3 regions of the Butyrivibrio sp. ob235 genome follow, and region 2 is predicted to be linked to each of the others. Evidence: predicted binding sites of a transcription regulator. Region 2 holds the regulator's gene; each other region holds the start of a gene.

Region 1 (10,785 bases), on a different contig from region 2:
TGAGTACACATTTACAACAGACAACTTTGAGGAAGAAGTTCTCAACAGTAAGCTTCCGGTTCTTATCGACTTTATGGCTGACTGGTGTGGCCCGTGCAAGATGATGGCACCCATGATCGATGAGTTTGCTAAAGAATATGACGGAGAGCTCAAGGTTGGAAAGATAAACGTGGATGAGCAGCCTGAGATTGCTCAGAAATATGGCGTTATGTCTATCCCGATGTTTGCATTTATTAAGGACGGAGAACTTGTGGATCAGGCGGTTGGAGCTCAGAGTAAAGCTAAGCTTCAGAGTATGATTGATAAGGTTGTATCATAATCAAATTTTTGCTTATAACAAATATGTGCTATTATAGTTTCGGGTAGGCGATGCCTACCCGATTTATATTTTCATTTATAGGGGGAGATGTTGACCAAGGGATTTCCCAAGGAGAAGTCATGGCGGACAATATCAGAAATTTTAACGATTACAGAAGAAAAAACAGAAACGATGAATACTTTACAGAGGAGATAAATATAGAGATCCAGGATCCGCTGGATTTCCTTTCAGCTGATGAGAGGGAGGAGTACTACAGATCAAGACAGGCGGAAATGGATAGAGAAAGGGAGAGTCTTGCTGAGGACTCACCTGAATTTTATCTTGATGATGAGGACCTTGAACCTGTAAGTGTTGAACCCGAGAGTCCAAAAGAAAAGCCCGGATATATCAGAAAAAGGGCAAGAGAGCTGGAACGGGAAGAGCAGGTACGAGAAGAGAGAGTAAAAAAAGAAAAAGTCAAAAAAGAAAAGGTGCCAAAAGAGAAAATACATAAAGAAAAAGTGCGAAAAGAGAAGGTCCACCGGGAAAAGGTACGTAAGGATTATCGTGAAGAGGACGATAATGAGGGCGGAGTTGATCCGCTTATTATTGTAAGAATCTCTTCGATAGTTACAGGACTGATTATACTTGCTCTTATTGGAATGATATTTAAGGCTAAGGTTTATGATAAATATTTAAGACCCGATCCTGATGAAGAGCAGACTGAGGTTCAGGTAGGTGAACTCGCGGGATACACAAAGACAGGTGATAAGATAGTTACGACGGCAGACCTTAATCTGCGCAACACTCCCAGTACAGCCAGCGATGATTTTATCGTTGTTCAGGTGCCGGAAGGAACTACACTCGACAGAGTCGCTGTTAGTGATGACGGAGAATGGGCGCAGGTAAGCTATGATAATCAGCTCCTTTTTTGTGTCATGAAATACGCGACAGTTCAGGAATAGAAGGCGTGAAGCCAACCGTAGAACGGATCCAGTGCTTCAAGTATATCCTCATAACTGTCACAAAGATTTTCGATTTTCTCCGTGATAGCCCCGGCCGAGACTTTTTCATTAAGAGCAAGTGACAGGCGGGCAGCTGTTTCGGATTCAAGAGGTCTTATGTCCATGTGAATAAGGATATCCTCATAAAGCCCCTCAACACTGGCGAACAGATGAGGATATTTTTTATGAATATAAGAGAGCTCATCCAGCAAGGTTTCCCTTCGCTGAAGAAGAAACAGAGTATATACGGGTTCCACTATTTCTGAAGGTTCAATCTCTTCTCTGTCGGAGCCATCGCCGTAATCGGCTTTTGATGCGTAATACTCGCAAACCTCCTGGATAAAAGGGCTTACATGCGGATCATCATATAATTTTTGAAGTTCAAATGTGTAGGATTCATTCATAATTAATAATGATACAACAACGAGGAATGATATGCGAATAGGAATTTTTGATTCCGGTGTCGGAGGCCTTTCTGTATTGAATGAGGCTTATCACAGATTTCCGGATCAGGAATACATATTTTATGCCGACACAAGGCATGTACCATATGGAACAAAGTCTGAGGAAGAGATAAAAGGCTATGTTGATGAGATTGTAAGATTTCTCATCAGCAAAGATGTCGATGCCATAGTGATTGCCTGCAACACAGCTACCAGTGTGGGTGCATCCATGGTAAGGGAAAAGTACAAGCTTCCAATTCTTGGAATGGAGCCTGCAGTGAAGCCGGCTGTTGAGGAGTGTCGTGACGACAGTAAAAGAATTCTTGTGATGGCTACTCCCGTTACCATAAGAGAGAAAAAGCTTGAGAGACTTCTTTCAAGAGTGGATTTGCAGCACAAGGCTGATTTACTTGAGATGCCGGGGCTTGTGAAATATGCGGAGAGAGAAGAATTCGACACAAAAGAGGTAAGAGATTATATCAGTAACCGCTTTTTGTCAGTTAATGCTTCCTATGAAAAGTACAGTGCGCTGGTTCTTGGATGCACACATTTTAATTATTTTAAACCTCTTTACAGAGAACTGCTGGGGGACAGCATTCATCTGATAGACGGAAACCACGGGACAATTAATCATTTGGGTGATGTTATGGGGCTAGAAGTTAAAAATGATGAAGATAAAGAGATCATTTTTAATGAACCACAAGATATTGTGGTTGGCTTCAACACCACATACTATGAGTCGGGAGACGAAATTACGGATAACGATAGATTGTCAAAATACCTTAGAATGCTGAACAGGCTTGAATTTGTAAGGAAGTTTTGATAACGGAAAATTGTTACTTGATTTATACTATATAATGTATTATAGTTTAATTGTAGCCACAAGATATAGTTTCGGGTGGCTACTATTTATCTAAAAATATAGGTATTTCCATATAAATGTACTTAAATAGGGGGTTCGCCAGTGAAGATTATTAAGAGAAGCGGTAAAGAGGTTACTTTTGATGGTGCCAAGATTTTGGCTGCCATTGAGAAAGCAAATAAGGAAGTAACTCCCGATCAGAGCTTGTCTGAAGATCAGATTAAGAGCATAGAGGCGCAGGTAGAGGATAAGTGTAACAGGCTTACCAGGGCTGCAAACGTAGAAGAAATCCAGGATATGGTTGAGGATGGCCTCATGGAGTCCGGGAAGTTTGAGGTTGCCCGCAAATATATCACTTATCGTTATCGCCATGCCCTTGTCCGTAAGTCAAACACAACGGACGAGCAGATTATGTCTCTTATCGAGTGTAATAACGAAGAGGTTAAGCAGGAGAATTCCAACAAGAACCCCACAGTTAACAGTGTTCAGAGAGATTATATGGCAGGAGAGGTCAGCCGTGACATTACACGCAGATTCCTTCTTCCGGATGACGTAGTTAAGGCACACAAGGACGGAATTATTCATTTCCATGATTCCGACTATTTTGCTCAGCACATGCACAACTGCTGCCTTGTAAACCTTGAGGATATGCTTCAGAATGGAACGGTTATTTCCGAGACAATGATCGAACGTCCCAAGAGCTTCTCCACAGCATGTAATATTGCAACTCAGGCGATAGCACAGATTGCAAGCTCTCAGTACGGCGGACAGAGTATTACATTGTCCCACCTTGTACCGTTTGTTGATGTAAGTAGACAGAAATTCAGAAGAGAAGTTCGCCAGGAGTTTATCGATGCTGGTATGGATGCAACTGATGAACAGATAAACGATATCGCCGAGATGCGTGTGCGCAAGGAGATAGAGCGCGGTGTTCAGGTTATTCAGTATCAGGTAATCACATTAATGACCACCAATGGTCAGGCACCTTTCATTACAGTATTCATGTATCTTGATGAGGTACCTGAAGGTCAGCTCAGAAACGATCTTGCTCTTGTTATCGAAGAGATGCTGAAACAGCGTATAGTCGGTGTAAAGAATGAGAAAGGCGTTTATATAACTCCTGCATTCCCGAAGCTTATCTATGTTCTTGATGAGGACAATATTCACGAGGGCACACCATATTGGTATCTCACACAGCTTGCTGCCAAGTGTACAGCAAAGAGAATGGTTCCGGATTATATCTCCGCTAAGAAGATGAAGGAATATAAGAACGGTGACGTTTATCCCTGCATGGGATGCAGAAGCTTCCTCACAGTTGACAGTGAAGACCTTGCCGAAGGTCTGTGCAACAAGGGTAATATTGCCAATGCGCAGAACTATACCGAGGGTGATCATAAGTATTACGGACGCTTTAATCAGGGCGTAGTAACCATAAACCTTGTTGATGCAGCCTGCTCATCAGGCGGAGACGAGGAGAAGTTCTGGGAGATAATGGAGGAGCGTACAGAGCTCTGTAAGAAGGCTCTTATGTGCAGACACAACCGTCTTCTTGGAACACCTTCCGATGTAGCTCCGATCCTTTGGCAGTTTGGAGCACTTGCAAGACTTAAGAAGGGTGAGACAATCGATAAGCTCTTATATGGCAATTATTCAACAATTTCTCTTGGATATGCAGGACTTTGCGAATGCACAAAGTTCATGAAGGGCGTAACTCACACCGATGCTGCAGGAAAAGACTTCGCACTCAGAGTAATGCAGTTTATGAATGATAAGTGCGCAAAGTGGAGAAAGGAAACAAATATTTCGTTCAGTTTATACGGAACACCCCTTGAGTCCACAACCTATAAGTTTGCAAGAGCACTTCAGAAACGCTTTGGAATTATTGATGGTGTTACAGACAAGAACTATATCACAAACAGCTATCACGTTCATGTAACCGAGAAGATAGATGCCTTCACAAAACTGAAGTTTGAGTCAGAATTCCAGGCACTTTCACCCGGAGGAGCTATCAGTTATGTAGAGGTTCCCAATATGAACAATAATCTCGAGGCTGTCCTTGCAGTGATGCAGTATATTTATGAGAACATCATGTATGCAGAGCTCAATACAAAGAGTGATTACTGCCAGTGCTGTGGATACAACGGAGAGATTCAGATTGAGAACGATACCGATGGCAAGCTGATCTGGAAATGCCCCAACTGTGGCAATACCGATCAGTCCAAGATGAACGTTGCAAGACGTACATGCGGCTATATCGGAACTCAGTACTGGAATCAGGGAAGAACACAGGAAATCAAAGAGCGTGTATTACATCTTTGATGAATATATGTAAAAGGGTTTAAAAGGGGCTATCAATAGGTAGCCCCTTTTTGAGAATTATTAAAGGACAAAGTATTTATGAATTACGGAGAGATAAAAACAACAGATATTGCAAACGGAACAGGTGTCCGCACCTCACTTTTTGTTTCGGGATGCACTCATCATTGCAAGGGCTGTTTTAATGAAGAAACCTGGGATTTTAATTTCGGTAAGCCTTTCACGAAAGAAGTGGAGGATGAGATAATCGAATCACTAAAACCGGCTTATGTTAACGGTCTTACAATTCTTGGCGGTGAGCCAATGGAAATTCAAAATCAGAAAGTGCTTAGACCATTTATTGAAAGGGTTAGGAGGGAGTTTCCCAATAAATCGATATGGGTATATTCCGGTTATTTATGGGAAGAGCTAACCGATGAGGAAAATAAGCGCTGTCACAGCGAAGACACGGAACCGATTTTGTCGATAATAGATGTGCTTGTGGATGGTGAGTTTAAACTTGAGCTGAAAAATATTTCTCTGAGGTTCAGAGGATCTTCAAATCAAAGAGTCATTAATGTTCCTGCTACCAGAGAAAGTGGCAGCGTAGTACTCAGTGAATTCGGAGAAAATGATAATTAAGAAATAAAGAAAAAAAGCTGTCACTTTGGCAGCTTTTTTTAAATTATAAGTTATATAGTTTCTTTGCATTTAATTCAGTAATTTCAATAACCTTATCCAAAGGCAAGTCTTTAATTTCGGCAATCTTATCGGCAACGAATGGAAGGTTTAAGGAAGAATTGCGCTTTCCTCTATAGGGTTCGGGTGCAAGATAGGGCGAATCGGTTTCTATGACAATCTGCTCTATGGGGGCGTATTCAACAACTTCACGCAGCTTCTTTCCATTCTTAAAGGTGATGACACCACCGACACCTATATAAAATCCCATACCCAGATATTCCTTTGCAATTTCAACGGGATATGAGAAGCAATGTATATCACCGCCGATTTCCTCGGCTTTCATGCTTTTCATAATATCGAGGGTGTCTTTTGCCGCATCACGTGAGTGAATTATTACCGGGAGTTTAACCCTTTTGGCCATATCAAGCTGCGCTTCAAACCATTTTTTCTGGATATCTCTTGAAGGTTCATCATAGTGATAATCAAGACCGATTTCTCCTACAGCGACAGCTTTTTCATAGGAGCACAGGCTTTCAAGCCAGGAGAGCTCTTCTTCATCCATTTCATCGCAGTCACTGGGGTGAACACCGATTGTGGTGTAGATAAAAGGATATTTCTTAGTAAGTTCAATGGACTTCTCGACAGTTCTTTTTGATGCGGTTGCATTTACAATTGTTCCGATTCCGTTCTCAGTCATGGATGAGAGAAGAGAATCTCTGTCACTGTTGAAAGCTTCGTCATCATAATGTGCATGTGTTTCAAAAATCATTTCTTTCTCCGATCAAAAGGTTCGAAAGCTCGGCAAACTCGGAAAGAGACAGCTTTTCGCCCCGAACCGAAGGATTTAATCCCATTTTTTCGAGAGCAGCTACTACCTGCTCCCTTGTGAGTCCAAGATTCCCGTTCGCAACACCGTTGGAGAGGGTTTTTCTTCTCTGGGAAAATGCGGCGCGGATTATTGAAAACATAAACTTTGAGTCTGTGACCACTACGGGAGGATTTTTGTGACATTTTAAATGAATTACTGCCGAATCAACGCCGGGCTGAGGGATAAAACAGCTGGGTGGAACTACCTGAACCATGGAAGGCTCAGTGTAATATTGCACGGCAAGGGATAAAGCTCCGTAATCTTTGGACCCTGGCTTTTCAGCCATTCTGTCCGCAACTTCTTTCTGCACCATGACGGTAATGCTGTCTATTGGTAGCTCACTCTCAAGAAGTCTCATTAAAATTGGAGTTGTGATGTAGTAAGGAAGATTAGCAACGACCTTAATGGGCTTTCCGCTGTTTTCCTCACGAACAATTTTTTCTATATCAACTTTTAGTATATCCTGATTGATAACTTTGACATTATCATAAGCAGAAAGTGTATCCGCCAATATGGGAATAAGCATTTTGTCTATTTCCACGGCTATGACTTTACCTGCGCTCTCTGCAATATACTGAGTCATTGTTCCGATGCCGGGTCCGATTTCAAGTACAGTATCATCTTTTGTGACACCTGCAGCCTCTACGGTTCCTGTCAGAACAGAGTCATCTATAAGGAAATTCTGTCCGAATTTTTTCTGAATACTTAAGTTGTATTTTTCTAAAACTGCTTTTGTTCCGGATGCACATCCAAGTGTAGGCATTTTTTTATTCTCCGAATTCATAAATATTGGGATTTCAGTAGTGAAAAACTCTGAAACAAATGGTTTTGTTAATTAATTGTATCAATTCAGTAAAGATTTTGCCATATTTTAAAATCAAATGCGAGGAAAACCGCGAAAATACGCGGATTTTTAGCTGTGATTTTTTGACATCAAAAGACCTCTATGCTAAAATTCTACTAGATGTAGTATGAAAAAGTTTTAGAGGACAATATTTTGGATAAAACAGAATATAAAATTCGGGCAGAAGAAATTAAATCGCTGATAAGAGCACAGCGTTTTGCAGATGCAGTTAAGATTGCCGACACAATTGACTGGAAGAGAGTTAAGAGTGTCGGTATGCTTTGTGCAATCAGTGACCTTTACAAGGTAAACAGAAGATTGGAGGAGAGTAGAGATATCCTGCTCCTTGCATATGACAGAAGTCCTACAAGGAGAGAGATAGTTTATTCTCTGTGTGAACTGGCTATTGCCATGGGTGAATTTGTTCAGGCAGTTGAGTATTACAAGGAGTTTGTAAGACTTGCACCCAGGAACACCGCCAGATATATTCTCCAGTACAAGCTCTACGAGGCTCAGGAAGTTAGTCTTGAAGAGCGTATTGCTGTGCTTGAGGAGTATAAGAAGCATGATTATAACGAAAAGTGGGCATATGAGCTTGCTTATTTATATCATAGAGTAGGCCTCACAACAGAATGTATAGAGGAATGCGATGAGCTTTTCTTATACATGAGAGAGGGACGCTATGTTATTAAAGCACTTGAATTAAAAGCCCTTCATGAACCTCTTTCTCCTGAACAGAAGGCAGTATACGCAAAATATAAGGCAGAGACAAGCGGAAACATTCATGCACCGGAGTTCAAAGAGGCTGTTCCGGGGATGGATGCTGTTGATGGGAAAAAAGCTCCTACGAGAGAGCTTCCGCATATATCTGAGGAGGAATTGCAGGCGCAGGCACAGCAAAACTATGTAGCTGCGCCCACACAGGAAGAGCAGCTTTACAACCAGCCGGTTTATGAGAGCCAGCCGGTGGAGGCACCTGTTCAGCAAGCGCTTATATATGAGCAGCCCGTTCAGGAGCCTGTAGCAGAAGAGCCTATCTATGAGGCTCCGATAAATGAACCATTTTCTGTTCCGACAGTAAATGTTGATACTTACAACACAGTAGATCTTCAGAAGGAAATAGCTGAGAATCTGAAGGAAGTACTTACGGAGAATCCTGATGCCGCGCTTTTTGCAGATGCGCATGGCCCGCAGGTTATAAGAGAAGAGGAAGAAACCGGTAATCTTGATACCGGAGATATGTTTGAAACTACAGGTGATATTGAGAAGCCTTCAATGTCAGAGCTTTTCTATGAGGACAAGACATATGGCACAGAGGCTGTGCAGGAGGAGAGAGCTGCAGTAGAACCTGTTACAGAGGCTCCGCAGATGCAGGAATCTGCAGTGGAACAAAATGATGAGCCTGTAGGGGAACAAAAAGAGGAAATTAGTACTGAGCCTGTACCCAGCACAGATACAAAGGTATGGAATACGGAATCTATGGAGCAGGTAAGGAAGCAGATTCCTGAACCGGTACAGACTAAGACTCCTATAGCAGAGGAATTAAAAGATAAGGAAATTGCCGCAAATATCGCGCAGACCACCATGAATGATCACACTATGTATAAAGGTGTTGTTTTCATGGATGAGCCACTTCAGGATGAGGTTCCGGGTGCGGTAATAAAACCGAATATCAGATATCAGATCAATAATCACTTTGATAACATGCTGTCACAGGAATATGACGGTCAGATCAGCATGGCTATTGATGATGCCAAGCAAGTTGAGAAACAGATCACCGGTCAGATCAGCATTAATGAGTTCATGAGTGACTGGGAGAGATATAAGAAGGAGCAGCAGAAAAAGCAGTATCAGAGTGTCAAGAAGCTTGCAGCGTCCGAGACAGGTGAGTTGTTTAAAGATTTCGATAAGGACCTTCTGAACTCGGCACTTGGTGAGGAAAAACCTAAGGAAGAACCCGCAATTTCCGGAATTTTGAAACCCGGGGATGAGGAAATTACTCCTGTTGTGAAGACTGTAAAGGAAGAAATTCCTGAAGAAATCCCAACAGAAGAGCCGGTGACAGATGAGGGTACAGAGCCTATTGAAGAGGTAATATCAGAGCCTGCACAGGAAGAAACCGAGCAGGTTGAAATTGCTAAAGAAAAAGAGGCTTCATCTTCAGAAGAGGATACCTTTGCAGAGGCGTCTTCAGAGGAGATTGCGCCCATAGATGATCTTCAGAATACAACTTCGATGGTACAGATTACAGGAGAGGATCTCGAGGAAGAGGTCTCAGAGCCTGAAGCAGCAGAGGAACCGGTGGAAGAGTCCGAGGACGAGGAAAAAGAGGCAGCAGAAATCGATCTTGGAGAAACCACAGAGATAGAATCTGCTGAGATCGTGAGAGCCGAGGCAGGACTCAAAGAACTGACATACGAGAAAAAAGAAGAACCTGTTGAAGAAGAAATACCGGAAGCTTCTGAAGTCATTGAAGAGTCGGAAGAAATGCCTGCAACCGAGGAAGAGCCTACAAAAGAAGAAGTACCCGTAAAGGCAGAGACTCCTAAAGAAAACATTTCCAAAGAAATTCAAGATGAACCTGAATCTGCTGAGGATGATGAAAAAGAAGACAGAGGAATAGAAGAAAGAGTACGTGTAATGACTCCTGAGGAGAAAGGACTCTTTGGCCCTTATATTCATTACAAGAGATCCAGAAGGCAGATAGTACGCGCAATCGACAACCTGAGCATGGCTGCATATACAAACAATGCGATAGTTACAGGTGAGGAAGGCGCCGGTACCGTGAATCTGGCAAAGGGTCTGATAAAGGCAGTACAGCAGACAGATTCAAACTTCTCAGGAAAAGTTGCTATGATTACGGCGATTAAGCTGAATAAGAGTTCTGTCAGCTCAATTCTGGATAAGATAGTCAATGGTGCTCTTATTATCAGAAGAGCAGCTGATCTTAAGGAGGATACGGTAGTTACTCTTCTTAAGCAGTTGCAGAGTGAGAATAAGGGATATATTTTAGTCATTGAAGACACAAGAGATGATATTGACAGGCTGCTTGATAAATATCCGGACCTCAAAAAATGTTTCAATGTCCGGGTTGACATAGAAGCACTTGATGATGATTCTCTGGTTGCTTATGCAGAGCAGTACGCACTTGAAAAAGAGCATGTTATCGATAATCTGGGAATACTTGCCCTTCATCAAAAGATTTCAGAGCGACAGACACTGGACCATGAGGTGACAGTTGCAGAAGTTAAAGAAATGGTTGATGATGCTATCTACTATGCTGATAAGCATTCAATTGGTCATTACTTTGACGTAATGCTCAGAAAGCGCTTTGACAGTGAAGATATGATCATCTTAAGAGAGAAGGATTTTCTTCATTAAAGATTTTATTATGCTATAATATTTTTACATAAATTTTTTCTAAAAGGGGATAACATATGGGTCAGACTGTTTTCATTTCAGATGCGGATGAGTACCTGTTCGGACAGGG
Region 2 (10,785 bases):
GAGCCATTCCCATAAATGTAACTACAGGAATCATGGCATTTTTCAAGACGTGACGATACAGAACGCCGTTTGTGGTATTTCCCCTACTGTAGGCTGTTCTTGTATAATCCTTTCCGGCCTCATCAATGACAGAACCTCTAAGAAGCTTCGTCGCCATTGCTGCCTTAGGAAGTGCTATGGCAAAAGCCGGCAAAATCAGGTATTTAAGAAATCCCTGAACATCCTTTGTATATGAAGCAAAACCTCCCGGCGTGAATATTTTCAGAATCACACCAAAAAAGAAGGTCAATAATATTCCTGAGAAAAACGGCGGTACCGCCATAATTATCTGATTAATAACAGAAATCACATGATCAATTATTCCATTCTCGTACTTTGCAGTGTAAATGCCGAGCGGAATCGATATGATGACCATGATCACAAAAGACATAATAGCAAGTGTAAGCGTAATCGGGATTTTTTCTGCAAGCATACCAGCTACGGGAATCTTGTAATCATAGGAGGTTCCCATATCCCCCTGTAAAAATGCTATAAACCAGCGAAAATATCTGACAAGAAGTGGATCATTAAGTCCCATTTTTGCTCTGTACTGCGCTATCAGTTCAGGTGTAGCCTCTGTTCCGAACATTCTTGTTACCGGATCTCCCGGTATAAGACTAAATGCAAAGAACACGCACAAAGATACAACGAATAAAGTCAGCACCATGCTCAAAACTTTTTTCAATACGTATCTCATATGCGTGTTCCTCTTTTTTCAATATTTTATTTAGCAGGTTTTATCTTTGAAAAATCCTGTGCGTAAAGCGGATAGAAAGTATAACCTGTAAACTTCTTATTTAATACTACAAACTCGGGAAGATCCTGAATGTATACATTTGCTGCGGTTTCAGAAAGAATCTTCTCACATTCCTTGTAGTTCTTGGTCTTCTCGGCATCATCAGTTGCATTCACAGCTGCATCAAATGCTGCATCGTAGGACGCATCATTGTAGTTGATGAAGTTGTTGTGCGCATCAGATCTGAATCTGCTAAGAAGTGCGTAAGCTGTAAGTGTTGAAGCATCAACACCGATAACAGTTGACTGGAAGTTGCGGTTTGTATATACATCATCAAGCCATGTATTCCACTCAACTTCCTGGATGGTAGCGTTAACACCGATAGCCTTAAACTCCTCAACAAGCACCTGTGCTGTGTCTACGTGCTGAGTGTAGTTTGAGGGAACGGTTATTGTAAAGTCGAAACCATTCGGATATCCTGCCTCTGCAAGCAGCTGCTTAGCCTTATCAATATCCTGGTTATAGGTCTCACTAAGGCTTGCATCAAAATACTTACCGAAGGAAGGGAACATACTGCTTCCGATCTCGGTTCCCTTTCCGTCTGATACAAAGTCCATGATTTCCTGCGGGCTTATAGCATAGCAGAGAGCCTGACGAACCTGTTCGTTGTTGAAGGGCTCCTCGGCATTGTTTAGATACAGTGCCTGAACAAGGTTCATGGTTCCTTCATATACATCAAACTTATCGGAAAGCTGTGACATCTGTGCAGATGTTACTCTTGCAAACATATCAATGGAGCCGCCTTCAAGATCCATAACGATTGAATCAGCATTAGCCTCAACCTTAAGTGTTATGTCCTTAATGTATGCGGGCTCGCCCCAATATTCATCAAACTTGGTAAGTATTACGTTCTCCTGAGGTGAACGTGAAACAAACTTATAAGGGCCTGTTCCCACAGGATTACCTTCGGGATCCTCATTGGAAGCAGGAATAATAGCTACTGTCATATATGCCAGAAACTCTGTATTTGCTTCCTTAAGTGTCATTACTACTGTGGAATCATCCGCAATCTCAACACTATCAATATTAGAAAATGCCGATATCAACGGATCTGTTCCATCGGTACCGGCATTACGCTCGATTGAATATTTAACATCCTCCGCCGTAACCGTAGAACCGTCATGGAACTTAACGCCTTCTCTAAGTGTGAAGGTATAAGTTTTTCCATCCTCAGAAATTGTGTACTCGCTGGCTATGGCAGGCTGCAGATTACCATTCTGGTCAGGCTTCACAAGTCCTTCGTAAACATTGAACAGTACTTCTCTGGTTCCCGCCGCCTGTGCGATGTGCGGGTCCATACTGTCAATATCCTGTGGAATACCAATGGTAATCTTTGAAAGATCATCTGAACTTGCAGTGTTGTCAGCTGTCTCCGCTTTACCGTCCTTTCCTGAACTGGTATTCTCGGTAGCATTGGTCGCATCTGCCGTAGATTCCTCTGCCTTTTTACCTGAGCATCCGCTCATAGTAAGAGTCAGTGTCGTTAACACAACTAAAAGTGTGGAAAGTTCTCTCCTTCCAATACCTTTTTTCATCATGTTACAATCCTTCTTTCTTTATTTAGTTTTCGCACCAAAACAATTTGATTATCAAGTCTTGATGCACCATAAACTATACGGAAAGACGTAGCAGATGTCAACAACCAAGGTCAGATTACAGTTTATTTCAACAAGGGGGTGTTCTTATCAGTAGAATCGGTTATCACACCCTCTTCTTCCTTCTCAAGTACTATCTTAAGCTCATCCATGAAGGTATTTACATCCTTAAACTCACGGTAAACAGACGCAAATCTTACATAAGCTACAGGATCGAGATTCTTCATCTTATCCATGCAAAGCTCACCGATAATACGGCTGGGGATTTCCTTTTGCTCAAGATTGAAAACCTCAGTCTCTACAGCATCGACAATCTGTGTAATCTGCTGAGCACTTACCGGTCTCTTGTGACATGCTCTCAGCACGCCTGCTTCGATCTTTGCACGATTGTAGGGTTCACGGTTATTATCCTTCTTGATAACAATAAGAGGGATAGTCTCAACCTTCTCATAGGTCGTAAACCTCTTCCCGCAAGAATCGCAGACACGTCTGCGTCTGATGGATGTATTCTCATCCGCAGGTCTTGAATCAATTACACGAGTGTTGTCTTTACCGCAAAAAGGACACTTCATAATGATAACCTTTCTGTGCTTTATCGCACATAAAAAATTATAGATTTGTAACTTTTGATTCTTTTACAAGATTTAGGGTCTAAAAAAAACACCCACACAAGTTATTGTAACATTGTGAAACGGAATTATCCACAAAAAAATGCATTATCTCGCTCAAACTATTAAAAAATGCAAAATAAAACAGTCACCCGATTATTCAGGTGACTGTCTGAAAGTCATTATTACTTTTTCTGTAAGAAATCCGGTATCTTAAGACTCTTAGCTTCTACAGAGCTTCTAACTTCAGGAGTACGATTAAGTCCTGATGAAGGTCTCTGAGTAGGCTGAGGAGTAACCGGTTTCTGTGTCGGTATTGTCTGAGCTGAACGAGCTGTCAGTGTATCAATCATGGGCTCGGGAGTAACCGGAACTGGCTGTACCTGCGGCTGAACCTGAACCTGAGGCTGTACCTGAACCTGGGGCTGAGGCTGTGCCTGAGCCTGCTGTGATGCAGCAGCTGCAGCCTGTGCTGCCTGAGCGGCTGCGGCTTTCTCAGCGTTACGATTAAGAGCTCTCTGCAATGCAGCAGCATTATTTGCTCTGTCATCAATACCTGTAGCAATAACAGTAATATTGCAGGTGTCTGCCATTGATTCGTCATACATAGCGCCGAATATGATATTAACATCATCTCCTGCAAGATTTCTGATATAGTCTGATGCAGTTGAAGCATCCATAAGTGTGATATCACCGGATACATTGATGATAACATTGGAAGCTCCGTCAATCTTAGTCTCAAGAAGAGGAGACTCAACCGCCATCTTAACTGCGTCTGCAGCCTTATCATCGCCCTTACCGGAACCGATACCGATGTGTGCGATTCCCTTGTCCTTCATTACTGTCTGAACGTCAGCGAAGTCAAGGTTGATAACAGCGGGTACGTTGATCAGATCTGTGATTCCCTGAACTGCCTGCTGAAGAACTTCATCAGCCTTCTTCAGTGCATCGGGCATTGTTGTACGTCTGTCAACAATCTGAAGTAACTTATCGTTAGGAATAACGATAAGAGTATCTACGTTGTTCTTAATTGTGTTAATGCCGGCAAGTGCGTTCTGCATACGTACGCGAGCCTCAAAAGCGAAAGGCTTGGTGACTACACCGACAGTAAGAATACCCATATCCTTTGCAAGCTTAGCTACAACCGGAGCTGCACCTGTACCGGTACCGCCACCCATTCCGCAAGTAACGAAAACCATGTCAGCACCCTTAAGAGCTGCGGAAATCTCTTCCTGGCTCTCCTCAGCAGCTTTCTGACCGATTTCCGGCTTTGCTCCCGCACCAAGACCCTTGGTGAGCTTCTCACCGATCTGAAGCAGCTTGGGAGCTTTGCAAAGCTGCAAAGCCTGCTTATCTGTATTAATTCCGATGAATTCTACACCGGAAATATTTTCCTCTACCATTCTATTTACAGCGTTATTTCCTGCGCCACCAACCCCAACAACAATGATCTTGGCACCGGATTCAGCCTCATTTGACTTTAGTTCAAGCAAGATAGTGCTCCTCCTTCATAACCTAAAACTCCTACAAAGCATTTTATAATTATTTTATATAATTTACAACCTAGAATTTTAATTTTTCTGTTCAAATGTAATGTTCTGAGTATTTGAATCATATTCTGACATTTCCAGGATGCCGCTTTTTCCTTGGAGTTCCGGCAAAATGTATTGTAATTGTATCACTTTTTCATCTATGTTGTCATTAGTTCCGAGACTGACTTCCACTTCATCAAAATAAATATAAAGATGAAAATCACTGTCAAAAAATATTTTATCAGCCTTCAGATCATATTTATTTAATAATTGAGTGATATCAAGAACCTCTTTAAAAACGTTTTCATTTTCGACAGGCAGCTTTTCATGCAGAACAATATAGTCGAAACTAAGCCCCAGCACAAGAGGAACATCATCGGAGGGCTGTTCTGAGGTCTCCACCACTATTCCGTCCCTGTCAAAGAATATATATCTGTCGAGGTACTTCACATATCCCGCAATAGCCTTTTCGTAAACATTGATCCTTATCGTGTCGGGAGAGAGTATTTCCACGTCCATTTTCTCGATAAAAGGGACACCGGTTATCTCCTTGTCCCTGTATTTGAGCGATAAGTACATGGAATTTCTGTCGAGTTTGTCTGTCATGACCATGTTCATAATCTCTTCATCGGTATAATGCACATTACCGTCAACATAGACATTTGTGATGGTGTAATTATGCGCAAAATACGAAAGTGCCGAAATTGCCGCAATCAGAACGATAAGTATTATCGCTCCAATTATAAAAAGGCTCTTATGCAGAAAAAACAGCTCCCCAAAGCTCATTCGAGGAGCATGTGTTCTTCTTCTTTTTACTCGTCTTCTCTTTCTTGCCATTTACATAAAGTCCTTAAACGTCTATATGTCTTGCAACATTAAACACGATTCCAATCTCTGTAAGCAGGAAAAGCACAGCGGTTCCACCGTAGCTGATGAAAGGAAGTGTGATTCCCGTATTGGGGATGGTATTGGTTACAACGGCTATATTCAGAATAACCTGGATAGAAATATGCGCCATAACTCCGATAACAAGAAGAGCTCCATACATATCCGGTGCATTCTGGGCAATAACCATCATTCTGTAAATAAGAATAACAAACATGAGCATAACTGCTATCGCACCGACAATTCCCAGCTCCTCACAAATGATTGAAAAAATCATGTCGTTCTGAGCCTCGGGAATAAATCCGAGTTTCTGCATACTCTCTCCCAGACCTTTTCCAAAAAGGCCGCCTGAGCCAATTGCATAGAGGGACTGAAGTGTCTGATAACCCTTATCGTTTACATATGCTTCAGGATCAAGCCATGCAAGAATACGGACGAAACGGAAGTTCATGCTGCTGTTAAAGCCTGCTTTTTTAACAAAGAAAACCACGCCGGCAGCTGCTCCGACCACCGATCCGGATATGGCAATAAAGCGCCTGTAGCCCGGAGTTGATATAAAGAGCATTGCAAAAGCGATACAGAAAATAATAATTGCGGAACTTAAGTTACTCGTAACCTTCCATACCAGGAAGCATACCGGAAGAGGCACAGACAGTACTATCCAGAATGCCTTAGGGTTGGTTATGTTCCTGCTAAGCTTACTGATAAATGTTGCCAGCGCGATAATCATCGCCAGCTTTGCAGCCTCTGCGGGCTGAACAGATACTCCGCCTATCTTAATCCATCTGGATGCCTTGTTAATCGTCATTCCCATAGGAGTTTTAACCAGAAGGACAAGCACTATAGATAACACATACGCTATAGATGCGAATTTTTTATATATCTGATACGGAATTCTCGACACCACTATCATCACACCAACTCCCAAAACAGTCGGTATAAGCTGATGCTTCAGGTAATATGCCGAATCGCCCTTTTTCAAAGTCGCTTCATACGAGCTGGTAGAATATAGCATAACAAGGCCAAATACCAGCAAGAAGAGCACAACAAAGACCATGCTGTAATCAACATAGACTTCTTTTTTAACTTTTTTCTTAGATACGGGTCTATCCATACCGCGAGTGGCAAACGCGCCAGACCTTGCCGTTCTTGTAGCTCCTGCCATTCTTGCAGCCTCCATACAAAATCCCCCTTTAAAACTTACAGATTATTCACATAATCCTTGAACTGCTGCCCTCTTACCTCATAGCTGGGGAACATATCCCAGCTTGCACAGGCGGGTGAAAGAAGCACAGCTTCTCCCGAAACAGCATTATCACTGCAATACTTAAGTGCTTCCTCGTAAGTCTCCATAAATACATAATCATTAAAACCATGCTTTTTTGCACAGTCTGCTATCTTCTGCTTGGTAACACCGATGAGAACAAGCTTTTTAACCTTGCCGTCAAAAGCCTCGATCCATTCATCGTACTCACTTCCCTTATCATATCCGCCGCCTATGAGATATGTAGGCTTGCACATAGCCTTTATTCCCTGGATTGCGGCATCGGGATTGGTTCCCTTCGAATCGTTGTAGTAATCAACGCCGTTTTTTGTGGCAACAAATTCGATACGGTGTTCAACCGCTTTGAACGAGCGGACAACGCCAAGTATTGTATCCATAGGAACTCCCATCGCAAGTCCCATTGCGATGGCAGCCATCACATTCTCATAATTGCAGGTTCCGACGAGGTTCATCTCGTGAACATTCATAACTTTCTCGGCCTTACCGTTTTCGGCGAGCATTATATCCTCTCCGTCAAGGAAAAAGCCTTCATCAAGCTTCCCCGATGATGAAAAGAACACCACCTTTGCAGGACATCTTTCGGCAAAAGCCCTGGTATACTCATTGTCATAATTGAGCACGCAGGTGTCGTCCTTAGTCTGATTATTTGTAATATTTTCTTTCATGGAGGCATAGCACTCCATGGTGTGATGTCTGTTCAAATGGTCCGGAGTAACGTTGAGAATCGCGGAAACCTTCGCATGAAAATTCTCCACAGCTTCAAGCTGAAAGCTGCTGATCTCTCCGATTGAAACCGTATCATCCGTCATCTCAAGAGCTCTCTCCGCATAGGAATAGCCAATATTTCCCACAACATATGTGGATGCAAAATGAGCCTTCATAATCTCGCCCACAAGGGTTGTTGTAGTAGTCTTGCCGTTTGTTCCCGTTATGGCCACGAGACTTCCCTTGGCAAAATTGAAAGCGAGTTCTATCTCACTCCAGATAGGGAGTCCCACCTCCTTAAGACGAAGAATAAGATCCGAATCAAGCGGAACTGCCGGGCTAGGAACAACAAGCACCAAATCCTTTATAACTTCATCAGAGAGTTCTCCGATAATTATCTCAGGTTCCGTTCCTTCATAGCCCGCAAGCTTTTCCTTTACAGCCTCCACGGTAACCTTTGTGTTTTCATCAAAAATTACAGGCTTTGCTCCTACTTTTCCAAGTAATTTCGCACTTCCTATTCCAGAAATGCCGGTTCCTATCACAAGTACATTTTTGCCGATTATATCTTTAGCTAACATAGTTATTCCTTCCAAATAATAAATCAGTCTCCCACAGAATCTTCAGTTTCAGGCGGGTTATAGTCCGGAAGTCCGTCACCGCTGATAGAATGACCATCCTCGGGATTAATCAGATCGCCTGTTTCCGGGTCAATATAATACCCCGTTTCCTCGTCTATTTCAAACGACTTCCATACAGGCTCAGTGTTTTCGGGAAGTTCATCCTCCGGAATCTTCTCCCAGATACTGTCTTCATCGAGGTCTCCATCTTCGGCATCGCCACCGGAAACTTCATCGCCGGTGTTCTGCATAACAGGATTACCATTTTCATCCAGCGCCGGATTACCGTCCTCATCCAAAAGAGGTGTTCCCTGCTCCGCGGTAACCGGATTGCCGTTCTCATCAAGAATCGGGTTACCATTCTCATCCACTGTGGCTTCTGTCTTCTCAGCAGCTGCCATCATAATTTCCTTCTCTCTCAAAGCATCAAGCTCAGCCTGCTCTTCTTCTGTCACAGGCTCAGTCATAGGTATGTTCAGGTAAGGAAGAGCCTCTGTAAGCACCTTTTTTACAACTCTTGTCGCAAACTTGGCATCAGCCTGATCCATTGCGTTAGGTCTGTCTACAACAACATAGATCGCAATCTTAGGATCATTAGCGGGAGCATATCCCATGAAAGATACTACGTACTGCTGATTCTTACGCGGAATAGTCTCCGCTGTACCTGTTTTACCACCTATCATATATCCTGCAGGTCTTGCAGTCTTACCGGTACCTTCTTCACCTGCAACAACCTGATTACAGAATTCTATAACCTTCTTTGAAGTCGACTCCGAGACTGTCTGTCTGAGTATCTTAGGCTCAATGCTCTTAATCGTAGCTCCTGAAGAATTCTGAATTTTCTTTACAACATGGGGCTCATAAAAATTGCCGCCGTTTACCAGTGAACTGAACGCAGAGATCATCTCAATCATGTCCACGTTAAAGCCCTGTCCGAACGTGCCTGTTGCAAGCTCGGTGGAACCCATATCGTTTGCACTGTAGGTGAGTCCTTCCGTCCTGGCTTCTCCGGCAAGGTCTATATTGGTCTTAAGGCCAAAGCCAAAGCTTTTCTGGAATTTCGCGAAGGTATCGGCACCTATTGTCTGGCCGATTTTCATCATAGCAACGTTACAGGAAATCTCTATACCTCTTTCAACGGAAACCGCGCCATCACCGTACTTGTTATGGCAGTAAATCTCGTGTCCGCCGATATCCATTTTTCCGGTACATTCATATACTTCATTGCCTGTAATGCAGCCCGCTTCAAGTCCCGTTGCCACTGTAAAAGGCTTTGCGACCGAACCCGGCTCATAGGTATCAGATATACAGAAATTTCTCCAGAGAGCGTTGAGGTTCCACATTTTTTCATCTTCGCTCATGCCATCGAGCATCTCCTGCGTAATGTAAACTCCGGAATCATATATACTCTCGCCCGCTATTTTCAGACCTCTCTCATCTACCCTGGGCATTCCGATGAGATTGTCGGTATTTCTGGTATCGTTAAGATCAAATTTGGGATAGCTGGCCATCGCAAGGACATCACCATTATTGACATCCATGATCACACAACCGATATTGTTCGCGCCGTTTCCCTGGCGAAATGCATCCTTATAGGTATCATTGAATTCCTGAAGGTACTTCTCGACGATTGACTGAAGGTTACCGTCTATAGTTGTAACTATGCTGTTTCCGTCCGTCGGCGGGATTGTTGTTCTCTCAAGGTTCGAATCCTCGTCGAGGTAGCCGTAGGTACGTCCGTTACTGCCGCTTAAGACATCATTGTAATATTCCTCAAGTCCGAATACGCCGTTGTTGTCACTTGTTGTAAATCCGACAACATCGCATGCCATTGAGCCGTTAGGGTATTTTCGGATGTAGTTTTCCTCAAACCACACGCCCTGTACATTTTCGTCGTAGGTTTCGCTGCCTATTGTAATAAGCCCCTGGAATTCGCTGATTTCATCATAGGTGCGCTGTTTTGACAGGACATAGTACTGCGACTCGGGGTTATCGGAAATATAGTTTCTGATTTCTCCCTCATCAAAGCCAAAGCATCTCACAAGCGCACTGACCGTGGGATCCAGATACTTATTATCTTTTCCCGATAAAACAAGCTTGGCATCAAGAACAATGTTGTAAACCTTCTCACTGTATGCCAGCACTGTCCCGTTGGCATCAAGTATCTCACCGCGTCTGTAAGGTATTGTGCTGGAATCATACTTTTGCTGGGACAAAACCTGCTTTTCATATTCCTTACCGTTGTCCCTGTTTATGAGGATCAGTCTGATACTCAAACCAACAAAAGCTGTCAGTACTATTATGAACAGCACTAACAGCTTCTTTTTCATCCCTATTGTAAATTTTTGTGCTTTACTTCTTTTAGTTCTCATAACTTTTTTCAATTACCATCCGGTATAGGTGCAACCTGTCTTACATAATCATTGCCACTGCCACCGGAATAAGATACGATCTGACCATCAGTAGCATAGGTCATACCGTACTCCCCTATAGCGATTCGCTTTATCTCCTCCAAATCAAGACTGCTTACAGCCTTGTTATACGCCTCATCATTGTCCTGCTTCAAGGTATTGAGCTGTGCCTCCAAAGTGGACACTTCCTTAACACTTGAAGTTATTTCCGACTGAAGAGTTATATACCAAGTAAGTATAACCCCTGTAGCCAAAACTGCAAGTGACAAAAACAACAAATATCCAAGGCTCATGTGAGACGCGCGTTTC
Region 3 (10,785 bases), on a different contig from region 2:
AAAAACCCCGGAGATCCGGAGTTTTTATCGTAGAAGAAGGTTTATAGAATAAGGATTATACTGCTGTGTTCTGCTTTGTAAGATTTATCCATCCCTTTATATCTGATACTCCGGGATATAACTTATATCCGCCCTCTTCGGGGATGGCAAGTGTGGGAGCCTGCATGATACCCAGCTCCTGAGCAAGGTCTGAGTTGTCATTTGCATCCATAAGCTCGTATTTGACACCGGCTGTATCCAGAAGAGCAGTGGCTATTTTGCAATTTGGACAAGTCTTTGTCTTGAATAAAAGTACCGAATTCATATCGGGTGTTTTTATATTTATCAGGTTGTTTTCAAGCTCTGCGGCAGTTTTTACTGAAACTGATACATTCTCGCGTTTCAAAGTTGAATGTGCTACATCATATACTTTTCGATCTTTATATTCCTGAGCCTTACCATCGTTCCAGTTTGCAACAGGACGATAATAACCTGTAATACGGCTGTAAACCTCGGTTTTTGCACCGCATATAGGACAAACAGTCTGCTCACCGGAGAGATATCCGTGTTCCTTACAAATAGAATAGGTTGGTGACATGGTGTAGTAAGGAAGCTTGTAGTTCTCGGCAATTTTTCGCACAAGATTGGCAGCGGCTTTCCAGTCAGGAAGCTTTTCTCCTAAAAATGCATGGAATACGGTTCCCGAGGTATACAATGTCTGTAATTCATCCTGAATATCAAGAGCTGAGAAAATATCCTCAGTGTAGCCTACAGGCAGATGGGATGAATTGGTGTAATAAGGCGTTTCAGCCATGTTCGCGGTTATGATATCTGGATAAAGTTCCTTATCATGCTTAGCAAAGCGATATGTGGTGGATTCAGCAGGTGTAGCCTCGAGGTTGTAGAGATCACCGTACTGCTCCTGGTAATCGGATAGACGGTCTCTCATATGGGTGAGAACTTCCTTGGTAAACTGCTGAACTTTCTCGTTTGTCATGTCGGCTCTAAGCCACTTTGCATTCAGACCCACTTCGTTCATTCCGATAAGTCCAATGGTTGAGAAGTGGTTGCTGAAGGATCCGAGATATCTCTTGGTGTAAGGATATAAGCCCTGTTCAAGAAGTTTGCTAATAACCTGACGCTTAGTATTAAGGCTTCTTGCAGCGACATCCATGAGATGATCCAATTGACTGTAGAAGTCATTTTTGTCCTTCGCAAGGTATGCTATTCTGGGCATGTTGATAGTAACTACGCCGATAGAACCTGTTGATTCGCCGGACCCGAAGAATCCGCCTGATTTTTTCCTTAGTTCGCGAAGATCGAGGCGCAGTCTGCAGCACATGGAACGAACATCGCTGGGCTCCATGTCTGAATTTATATAATTTGAGAAATACGGTGTGCCGTATTTTGCAGTCATTTCGAAGAGAAGTTTGTTATTTTCAGTCTCGCTCCAATCAAAATCACTTGTTATTGAATAGGTGGGGATGGGATACTGGAATCCACGTCCGTTGGCATCTCCTTCAATCATTATCTCGATAAATGCCTTGTTGACCATGTCCATCTCACGCTGGCAGTCGCCATAGGTGAAATCAACTTCTTTTCCGCCGACAATAGCGTTAAGGTTCCTAAGATCGGCAGGAACGGTCCAATCCAGAGTGATGTTGGAAAACGGTGCCTGTGTGCCCCATCTGCTTGGAGTATTGACTCCGTAAACAAAGGACTGGATACACTGCTTGACATCTTCATAGGAAAGGTTATCAATTTTCACGAAAGGAGCAAGATATGTATCAAATGACGAGAAAGCCTGCGCACCTGCCCACTCGTTCTGCATGATTCCAAGGAAATTGACCATCTGGTTGCAAAGAGTGGAGAGATGGTTGGCAGGAGCGGATGTAATCTTGCCGGGAATGCCGCCAAGTCCTTCCTGAATCAGCTGTTTAAGACTCCATCCTGCGCAATATCCTGATAGCATGGCAAGGTCATGGATGTGAATTGCAGCGCTTCTGTGAGCTTTTGCAATCTCTTCGTCATATACCTCTGACAGCCAGTAATTTGCTGTAATGGCGCCTGAATTTGAGAGAATGAGACCACCGATAGAGTAGGTAACCGTTGAATTCTCCTTAACACGCCAGTCATTGATTTTGAGGTAGTCATTTACAAGATCCTTGTAGTTTAAAAGTGCAGAGTTGATATTGCGGACCTTCTCACGCTGTTTTCTGTAGAGAATGTAAGTCTTGGCAACGTCGGAATAACCTGATTCTGAGAGCACTTTCTCAACACTGTCCTGAATCTGTTCTACTGTTATCTTATTGTTTGAGATTTTGCTTTCGAAATCTGAAGCTACCCGAAGAGCCACAAGATCTATCACACTTGTGTGATAGGGCTTATCAAGAGCTACAAAAGCTTTGATTATAGCAGATGATATTTTTGAAATATCAAAACTCGCAATACTACCGTCTCGTTTTACTACATCATACATAAGAACACCCCCAAAAAACTTAAATACCCACTACATATAAGGTATCACATAAAATGTGGACGGTCAATATATAGGTAATTTATTAATTATAAACACTATATATTGTGTTATCCGTTTCTTTGCGGCAAAAACGGCATGATTACAAGTGTTTCTTAAAAGAGCTATTTCAGATATGTTTTGTTTGCCTTATAATATTAGACGTGATAAATTATTTTCTTATGACAGAGGTTAATGCAATTGAAACAATATAATTATGAATTTACTGCAGCATCAGAGGTAACCAAGGCTTTATCAGAGGTCTATGCATATACTCAGAGAACGTCGTTCAAGTCTATACTTTTCCACTTGTACACCATAGCATTTGGCAGGGAAGAGATACATGAAATCCAGCAGGAAATAAAAGAGATGTATCCCGATGCACATATAGCAGGTACCAGTTCAAATGGGGACATCTGTGATGGCCATTTGGCTGAATACGGACTGGTTATGGCTGTTTCTATTTTTGAGAGTACAGAGATTGGTGTTCATCTTTTTGAAACAGAAGAAGGCCGCGAAGAGGACACGGGAAGAGATATTTGTCGCAGCATAGATGTAACGGATAGCATAAAAGCCGCAGAAATACTAATGACCTTGAAATCTATAAACAGTACCAAGATTCTCAGGGAAGCTGAAAAGTGCGAGAAAAGTGTAAAAATCTTTGGGGCAGGTAGTGCAGGGAAAAAGATTGAAGAAAACGTAACAATGGTTATCGGGGATACTGAAACGTCGGAGCATGGCGTAGTTCTTGTGACTTACTCGGGTGATGATTTTCATATAGATATTCATCATGCTATCGGATGGAAGCCGCTAGGAAGAGATCTGACCGTAACCAGGATAGAGGATAAGAGGCTGTACGAGCTTGACGGGGTGCCGGCGGGTGATATCTACAGTAAATATCTGGACATACAGGCAGATGAGAATTTCTTTGCCAATATTTTGGAATTCCCGATTATGTCCAACCAGCATGGACATGAAGTACTGCGTATGCCGTTTTCCTGCAATACCGAGGATAGATCACTAATGCTTGCGGCTGATATTAAGCAGGGTTCTAAGGTTAACCTGTCCTACGGAGATCCTGACGTTATTAAATCCGATGTTGAGGACCTTGTGTGGAATGTAAGAAGCTTTGCTCCACAGGCAGTATTTCTATATTCCTGCGGCGTCAGACGCCTCTATTGGAAATATCTGATTAATAAGGAGACCGGTCCATTCAGCCTGATTGCGCCTGTAAGTGGTTTTTATTCAAGTGGCGAGATCATGCGTATGGGTGAATACATAATCGAACATCATGTTACGCTTATGGCTATCGGAATGCGAGAGGGCGGACAGGCTATGTCGCAGCCTACTGGTATAGGAGATAAGGAGATAGAGGTTCCTGAGGAGCACAAGATGCATGATCAGCTGTCAATGGTTAGAAGATTGGCTAATTTCATAAATGTGACAGCAGCTGAGCTTCGGGAAGCAAATGAGAATCTGCAGGAAAAATTGCAGGATAGAACTAAAAATTAATAGGAGATATAATAAATTATGAAAAGTAGAAAAAGTTTTGTTGTTTCGGGGGTTTTTGCTCTTCTTGCGCTGATTCTGATTATTCTTGTTAAGAATGTGGATGTTGCCGTAGTTCCGGAGACGGGTAAGCCGATGGGATTTTATAGCATAAATACTGCATTTCATAACATTTTCGGAATAAATATCATATGGTATAAAATAACGGAGATTTTCGGAATTCTTGCACTTCTGGTGTGTGCTGTGTTTGCTCTGATCGGACTTTTACAACTTATAAAAAGAAAAAGCATAACCGAAGTCGACCCTGTTATCATAAAGCTTGGATGCCTTTATGCGGTGGTTATAGCTCTTTATGCATTGTTTGAAAAGGTGATTATCAATTACAGGCCGATAATAATGCCGGATGCTACCGAAGCGGAAGCTTCATTCCCGTCCTCGCATACAATGCTCATCTGCGTGGTAATGGCCAGCACAATTATGGTAATTGGGAATTATATTAAAGATGAAAAGCTGTTGAAGCTTCTGAAGATCTGCTGCGCAGTAATTATGGTTGTTACCGTAGTGGGCAGACTTATCTGCGGAGTACACTGGCTTACAGATATTCTTGGAGGAATTCTTATAAGTTCGGCACTCCTTTTCCTATTTAAAGGCATAGCAGATAAGGATCTAAGATAATAATAGCAAGAGATATTAAATATATATGAGTTAGTGACTGGCCCAGTCAGCGATAATGTCCGCTGTCTGGGTTATTTGATTATAATTGGTGATTTCCGGCTCTCCATCACCGCTTTGGATACCATAACTTCCAAAATAGGAATGAATGCCGCCGAGAATGATATGCTCCTCGGAATCCTTAGGCCAGTATTTCTTGCTCTTTTCATAATTTTCACGATCGAGTACTTGGTCATTCGAGCCATAAATCGAAAGGAGACGGAGATTGCTGTTTGATAGATCTTCCGTCGGATATGAAGCGCAAAGAATAATTCCGCTGTACTCAGAAGACATAGTTACATCTTCAGAACTGCCGCCTTCTTCGGGGATGAGGTTTTTCCCAAGATGAACACATGCAGCAACGCCTCCGAGAGAATGCCCTGCCAAGTACCAGTCGAGTTCCTCAGCTTCCTTGTTGAATTCCTCATACCCGGAAGTGATTCGGTCTACTGCATTTGTGCTAAGCAGTGCCAGGTTTTCAGGCATTCTTGGTAAAAGGCATATATATCCTCTTGCAGCAAGCTCATACATAAGTCCGTTGTAGGAGGTATATTCTACTTTTCCGCCCGGATAAAATACAATAACAGCCTTAATTTCCTGCTTTTGAGGGATAAAGACCGCTCCGTCTTTGGTTGAATATGAGTGCACGTCATTTCGAAGTAATTCCTGAATGTTCTCAGTAATGCTCAGGTCTGCGCGGTAGTAGCTGCTTGTGTACAGCTTGAAAGCGATTATGAGAACAGCAGCAATAAAAATGAGTGCTATTATTATCCATTTAAGAAATTTTTTTATTTTTTTCAAAGCATCACGCCTTCTTTACGGTATTTTTTTTATAATTTAGTATATCACAATGTGCGGGTTAAAATTGTAATAGTTGCATAAATATGATTTAAGATACTATAATAAAATTCCCAATTCAGTATTATGTAATAAAAAGAGAGGATAAAAATGTCAATATTAAAGCTAAAAGCAGCCACAAAAGATTACTTGTGGGGTGGAAACAAGCTTGTGGATGAGTTCGGAAAAATCCCGGCAGGTGATGTTACCGCAGAGAGCTGGGAACTTTCATGTTATCCGGGTAGCGAATCGGTAATAGAGAATGGAGATTTTGCGAATAAGACCATTACTGAATATATACAGCAAAACGGCAGGGGAGTTCTGGGATCAAAATGTGAACAGTTCAAAGATTTTCCTGTCCTTATCAAGTTCATTGATGCAAAAAAAGATCTTTCACTTCAGGTTCATCCGTCCGACGAATATGCAAAAGAGCATGAAAATCAGTATGGTAAAACCGAAATGTGGTACATTATCGATGCTGAAAAGGATGCCTTTTTATACTATGGCTTCAATCGTGAGATTACAAAGGAAGAATTTGCGGCAAGGATTGAAAATCAGACTCTGACAGAGGTTTTGAATGCATATCCGGTAAAAAAAGGTGACGTGATTTTTATTGAGGCGGGAACCCTGCATGCCATAGGTGCAGGCATACTTCTTGCAGAAATTCAGCAGAATTCGAATGTAACGTACCGCGTATATGATTATGGCAGACGTGATAAAAACGGAAATCTGAGGGAATTACATGTAGAAAAAGCTATGGATGTTACTACGCTTGCGCCGGTTACTAAGGTTCACCCTAAGGACGGTCACATCGCTGCATGTAAGTATTTCACTGTGGACAAAGTTGTTACATCACAACAGACTGGCAACAAATTCTGCGGAAATATCGGAAAGGAATCCTTCCTTCATGTACTTATAGTGGATGGAAGCGGAATAATACGCTGTGAAAACGAAGAAATGGTTTACAAAAAGGGTGACAGCTTTTTCCTTCCCGCAGGAAGTGGAGATTATGAGATAGAAGGGTGCTGCGAAGCACTTCTTACCTATGAAGAATAAATAACAACTGTGATATAAAACTGAATTAATAACTGGAGGCCTTCCGCAAATTCTGCGGAAGGCTTTGTTTATATTCAGCGTGGTAGATGGCCAATATGTTACCAAAGTGTTACACATATTTCAATATATCGAAAAAACACTTAAAAAATCCTTGACATTTTTCCTTCAAATGTTAGAATTGTTCCTATGTTGCAAAAAATTGCAAACATATAGACAATACCAAAAAGGAGGAAAAAAGTAATGGGGAAATTTTCTAGAATGGGGGCCGCCGCTCTTGTAGCAGCTTTATCATTTTCCATGGTTGCACCGATAAGTGCAAATGCGGAAATAATGAAGAATTATGATGCAGCGACGGATACATACACTTATTGTAACGAGGATACAAATGAGGTTGTAACTTTTAAGGCAGATGAGGGAAAGATGGAGGATACAAGCCTTCTTTATAACGAAAAGAAGGTTTATTACGTCAATGTAGGTCAGTATATGGAGATTCCTTCGATTTATACCACACCGGATGTCGTAAAGTTTACAGGTTTTAAGTCAAGCAGTAAGAATCTTAAACTCAGAATGTATGATTCTTTCGAAGCAACAAATACCGGAAGCCCGAAATATGCGTACTATAAGAAGGTGGATGGAAAAAAATTATATTTTTACAGAGATGTTAATGGAAACATGCAGTCTGCTGAGTGGGATGCGCTTAAGGAGATGTACAAGGGATCAGGATGGTACAGATTACAGTTCTATGCTAAGAAACCCGGTAAGTACAAGGTTAATTTTAACGCAGTTAACGCTCAGGGCGCTGTTGTAGCCAACAAGAGCATTACGATTATCGCTAAGGCTGATACGAGAGCAATCAAGTCAATTACCTTTGCCGGCAAGAATGTTCTAAAAGACACCGACGGAGATGGCAGAGACGATTATAGAAACTATTATGCAAAAACCGGCAACTACACAACAAAGAAAAAAGGTAAACTTGTTGTAACTGCCAATAAGGGTTATAAGATCAAAAAACTCGAAATAAGTAGTGCGGTTGTTGCAGCAGATAAGCCCGATGACGGATGGGAAGGAACAAAGAATAAAGGCACAGAAGAGGTTGATCTTAACGGAAACGGCAGAACAGATGATGTTGTAAACGGTCAGTCAGAGAAATCAGTAAACAGAGTCTGGAAAACCATTAAGAATAAGAAGACCTTAAAGCTCAGTACAACGAGCGAGGATGCAGAAGTAGATTACAGCCTGGTTAACAAGAAGGACAATAGCAAGACCAAGGTTAGAAAGACAAACGGAATAATTCATCCGACATTCCTTCGTGTAACATACTACGATACAAAGAATAAGAGGACAGTAAGAGAAGTATATGAGTTATGGCTTCTCAAAAAGTAATTGATTATGAAAAGAAATAAAAACAGTTAAACAGTACTCGGCAAAAACTGAATAACAGTAAAAATGCTTCCCCGATCGAAGCCTTCCCCTTTGGGGGGAAGGTGGCACGAAGTGCCGGATGAGGGGAAGCCTTTTTTCGTCTTCACGACAATTATTCGAATAATTTAAGCAACGTTCTCGTCTTTCTTGCCTGCATTCTTCTGATTTCTCTGTGCAATAAGTACCTTGGCAGCAATGCCTGCAAGTACAAGAGACAGAGCAACAAGAAGTACGGCGATTCCTGCCTGGATAAGAGCCCAAACATCTGCTGCACCTGTTGTGTAAGCAGTAAGCTTAGCTGTTATTGTCTGGAAAAGTGAGCAAACAGTTACAGCAAGCATAAAGATCATAGGAATGAAGAACATCTTGTTGTTCTTGCCTACAGCACCGAGCCATGTGCAAACAGCGATAAGACCTACAGCTGCAAGAAGCTGGTTTGCTGCACCGAACAGAGGCCAAATCTTTGTATAACCGGTCATACCAAGGCTTACACCAAGAACAACTGTTATTGCTGTTGCAACATAAGGATTGGCAAGTACCTTCTTGTATCCGGTAGCATCCTTTGCTGTCTGGCCCTGCTCAAGGAAGAACTCCTGGAACATGTATCTTGCAAGTCTTGTAGCTGTATCAAGTGATGTCAGACAGAATACGGATACTGCAAGGATAAGCATCTGGTACATGATATTCTGTACGCCGGGAGCAAAGCTTCCGATCATAGCTGAAAGACCGCCGGCAAATACCTGTGTGGGGCTTGCGTAGGTTCCGTCAGAAGCTGCAGACCATACAAAGCCGATTGCACAAAGAGAGATAACAGCAACTGTACACTCGATGAGCATTGAGCCGTATGCAACGGGGCGTGCGTTCTTCTCATTATCAAGCTGCTTAGCGGTTGTTCCGGATGAAACAAGTGAGTGGAATCCGGAGATAGCGCCACATGCGATTGTTACGAAAAGTGCAGGGAAAGCGGTTCCTGTTGTGAATACGCCGGTTCCCTTAAGAGATGCATCTCCCATAGCGGGAACTGCAAACTGGCCGTGGCCTGTAACTACTGCACCGAGTACAGCGATAACACCTGCTGCAATCATGAAGTAGAGAAGGAAAGAGCTGAGATAATCTCTGGGCTGCAGAAGGATCCATACAGGAGTTACTGAAGCAACCAGGATGTAAGCTCCAAGTACCCACATCCAAGCGTTGTATGAGAGTGCGATAGGATGGAAGTTAAGGCCGATAGCCACAATAGCAGCTATGCCAACACATCCGAATACAGAAGCAACACCTACAGGGGCATTTTTTCTGTAAACAAAATAACCAAATACCATAGCAAGTGCTATGAAAAGTAATGAAATCATTGCTGTGGACTCGTTTGCGGCAAGAGTTGCACCCTCAACAGCAGCGCCTGCAGCGGTAGTTGTACCAAAAGTACTTGCTACGATTGAACTGAAGGCTGCTACAACAAGCAGAAGTGTCAGATAGCCGAAAGTAAGGAACAACTTCTTAGCTGTTCTTCCCATGGAATCATCAATGATTTCGCCGATAGACTGTCCCTTGTGACGAAGGGAAGCGAAAAGAGCGCCAAAATCATGGACACCTCCAAAGAAAATACCTCCGATAAGAACCCAGAGCAGAACCGGAACCCATCCGAAAACTGCGGCCTGAATAGGACCGTTGATGGGGCCTGCACCTGCGATTGATGAAAAATGGTGACCCATAAGTACGGGTGTTTTTGCGGGAACATAGTCCATGCCATCCTCAAGCTCGTGAGCCGGAGTCTTACGGCTGGGATCGATTCCCCACTGTTTTGCAAGCCAGCCGCCATAGAAAACATAACCGGCAGCGAGGATTGCAACACTTACAATAAGTAATACTGCTGCATTCATACTTTTTCTCCTCCTTAGAAATCCCCTTAGGGTATATGTCAACTGACGGATTTATAATCCAGATCAGTTGCAGCCTCAGTGATGTTATTACAGATAACATGTGTTTTGCTATAGACATCCGAAAGCAGTTCTTTCAGCTCGCGCCCTGAATAATTGGTGCTTACTTCACCATCATCCATGGAAATAACCGCGAGCCTAGCCTCGCTGTGTCCACGGAAATTGAAAAGATAACCTCTGTCGTAACGGAACTTTCGAATGGCCTTTTTTAATGATTTATCCGGTGTCTTGGAAGTCAGAATCACGAAAGTCAGATATGTGCACATGTGATCCTTCTCGGGATATTTCTCGCCGTGTCTTACCAGTTCAGGTTCTGCGTAATCCGTGATGACCGACATGATGTCATTAAGAGTGTCCTCTGTCAGCGCGTCTTCCTTTATAAAAAGAACATGCTCAAATGCCTTGATGGACCAGAGAGTTGCTTCTTTTTTTAGTACATACTTTTCGCTGAGTGAGCAGAACCGTGCGTATGCGGCGTAATCAGTGTCCCCCAAACTGAAATTTTCAGTGATATCGAAGCTGGCTTCGTATCTGCGAAGAAGCTCCTTTAAATAAGCATCCCTGAAATTCATACAAACCTCTTTCCCATAATCAGCAATTCGTATAAAAACACTTCGAATTAACTGATTAAATATAACTTAGAGTCACTTTATCACTTTGACGCGCTATTGCAAGATGACAAATTTAATCAGTTTTTTTGAAAATAGATTAATTTTGTAATGTATTTTGGGAAATTTGCTATTTTTTTGCGTTATATTTATACTTAATAAAGAGGCATCAAGTGCTGAATCTGACGGGGAGATAGAGAGCTCTGAGAGAGTT

The links. Region 2 encodes NrdR, which represses ribonucleotide reductase genes. Its sites were predicted from a motif close to CACAANATNTTGTG; they were not measured.
Region 1: a site for NrdR is predicted at 2,626-2,639, ahead of nrdD (anaerobic ribonucleoside-triphosphate reductase). Genes of this name have one in related genera too.
Region 3: a site for NrdR is predicted at 2,552-2,565, ahead of BMW61_RS15185 (ribonucleoside triphosphate reductase). Genes of this name have one in related genera too.

Annotation. Positions count from the first base shown of each region.
Region 1 covers NZ_FOBE01000014.1:70,893-81,677, forward strand. The annotation lists gene trxA (thioredoxin) at 1-319, shown strand, start outside; gene BMW61_RS11415 (SH3 domain-containing protein) at 439-1,263, shown strand; gene BMW61_RS11420 (hypothetical protein) at 1,254-1,706, opposite strand; gene murI (glutamate racemase) at 1,738-2,568, shown strand; gene nrdD (anaerobic ribonucleoside-triphosphate reductase) at 2,710-4,926, shown strand; gene nrdG (anaerobic ribonucleoside-triphosphate reductase activating protein) at 5,005-5,544, shown strand; gene BMW61_RS11440 (TatD family hydrolase) at 5,588-6,352, opposite strand; gene rsmA (16S rRNA (adenine(1518)-N(6)/adenine(1519)-N(6))-dimethyltransferase RsmA) at 6,342-7,214, opposite strand; gene BMW61_RS11450 (hypothetical protein) at 7,449-10,676, shown strand; gene glgB (1,4-alpha-glucan branching protein GlgB) at 10,733-10,785, shown strand, end outside.
Region 2 covers NZ_FOBE01000025.1:53,152-63,936, forward strand. The annotation lists gene BMW61_RS15570 (ABC transporter permease) at 1-736, opposite strand, end outside; gene BMW61_RS15575 (ABC transporter substrate-binding protein) at 763-2,373, opposite strand; gene nrdR (transcriptional regulator NrdR) at 2,496-3,002, opposite strand; gene ftsZ (cell division protein FtsZ) at 3,224-4,531, opposite strand; gene BMW61_RS15590 (cell division protein FtsQ/DivIB) at 4,610-5,407, opposite strand; gene BMW61_RS15595 (FtsW/RodA/SpoVE family cell cycle protein) at 5,421-6,620, opposite strand; gene murD (UDP-N-acetylmuramoyl-L-alanine--D-glutamate ligase) at 6,656-8,026, opposite strand; gene BMW61_RS15605 (peptidoglycan D,D-transpeptidase FtsI family protein) at 8,050-10,437, opposite strand; gene BMW61_RS15610 (FtsB/FtsL family cell division protein) at 10,446-10,785, opposite strand, start outside.
Region 3 covers NZ_FOBE01000024.1:32,276-43,060, reverse strand. The annotation lists gene BMW61_RS15185 (ribonucleoside triphosphate reductase) at 56-2,458, opposite strand; gene BMW61_RS15180 (FIST signal transduction protein) at 2,696-4,006, shown strand; gene BMW61_RS15175 (phosphatase PAP2 family protein) at 4,025-4,678, shown strand; gene BMW61_RS15170 (alpha/beta hydrolase) at 4,709-5,515, opposite strand; gene BMW61_RS15165 (type I phosphomannose isomerase catalytic subunit) at 5,663-6,607, shown strand; gene BMW61_RS15160 (hypothetical protein) at 6,848-7,990, shown strand; gene BMW61_RS15155 (carbon starvation CstA family protein) at 8,155-9,906, opposite strand; gene BMW61_RS15150 (DUF8052 family protein) at 9,945-10,535, opposite strand.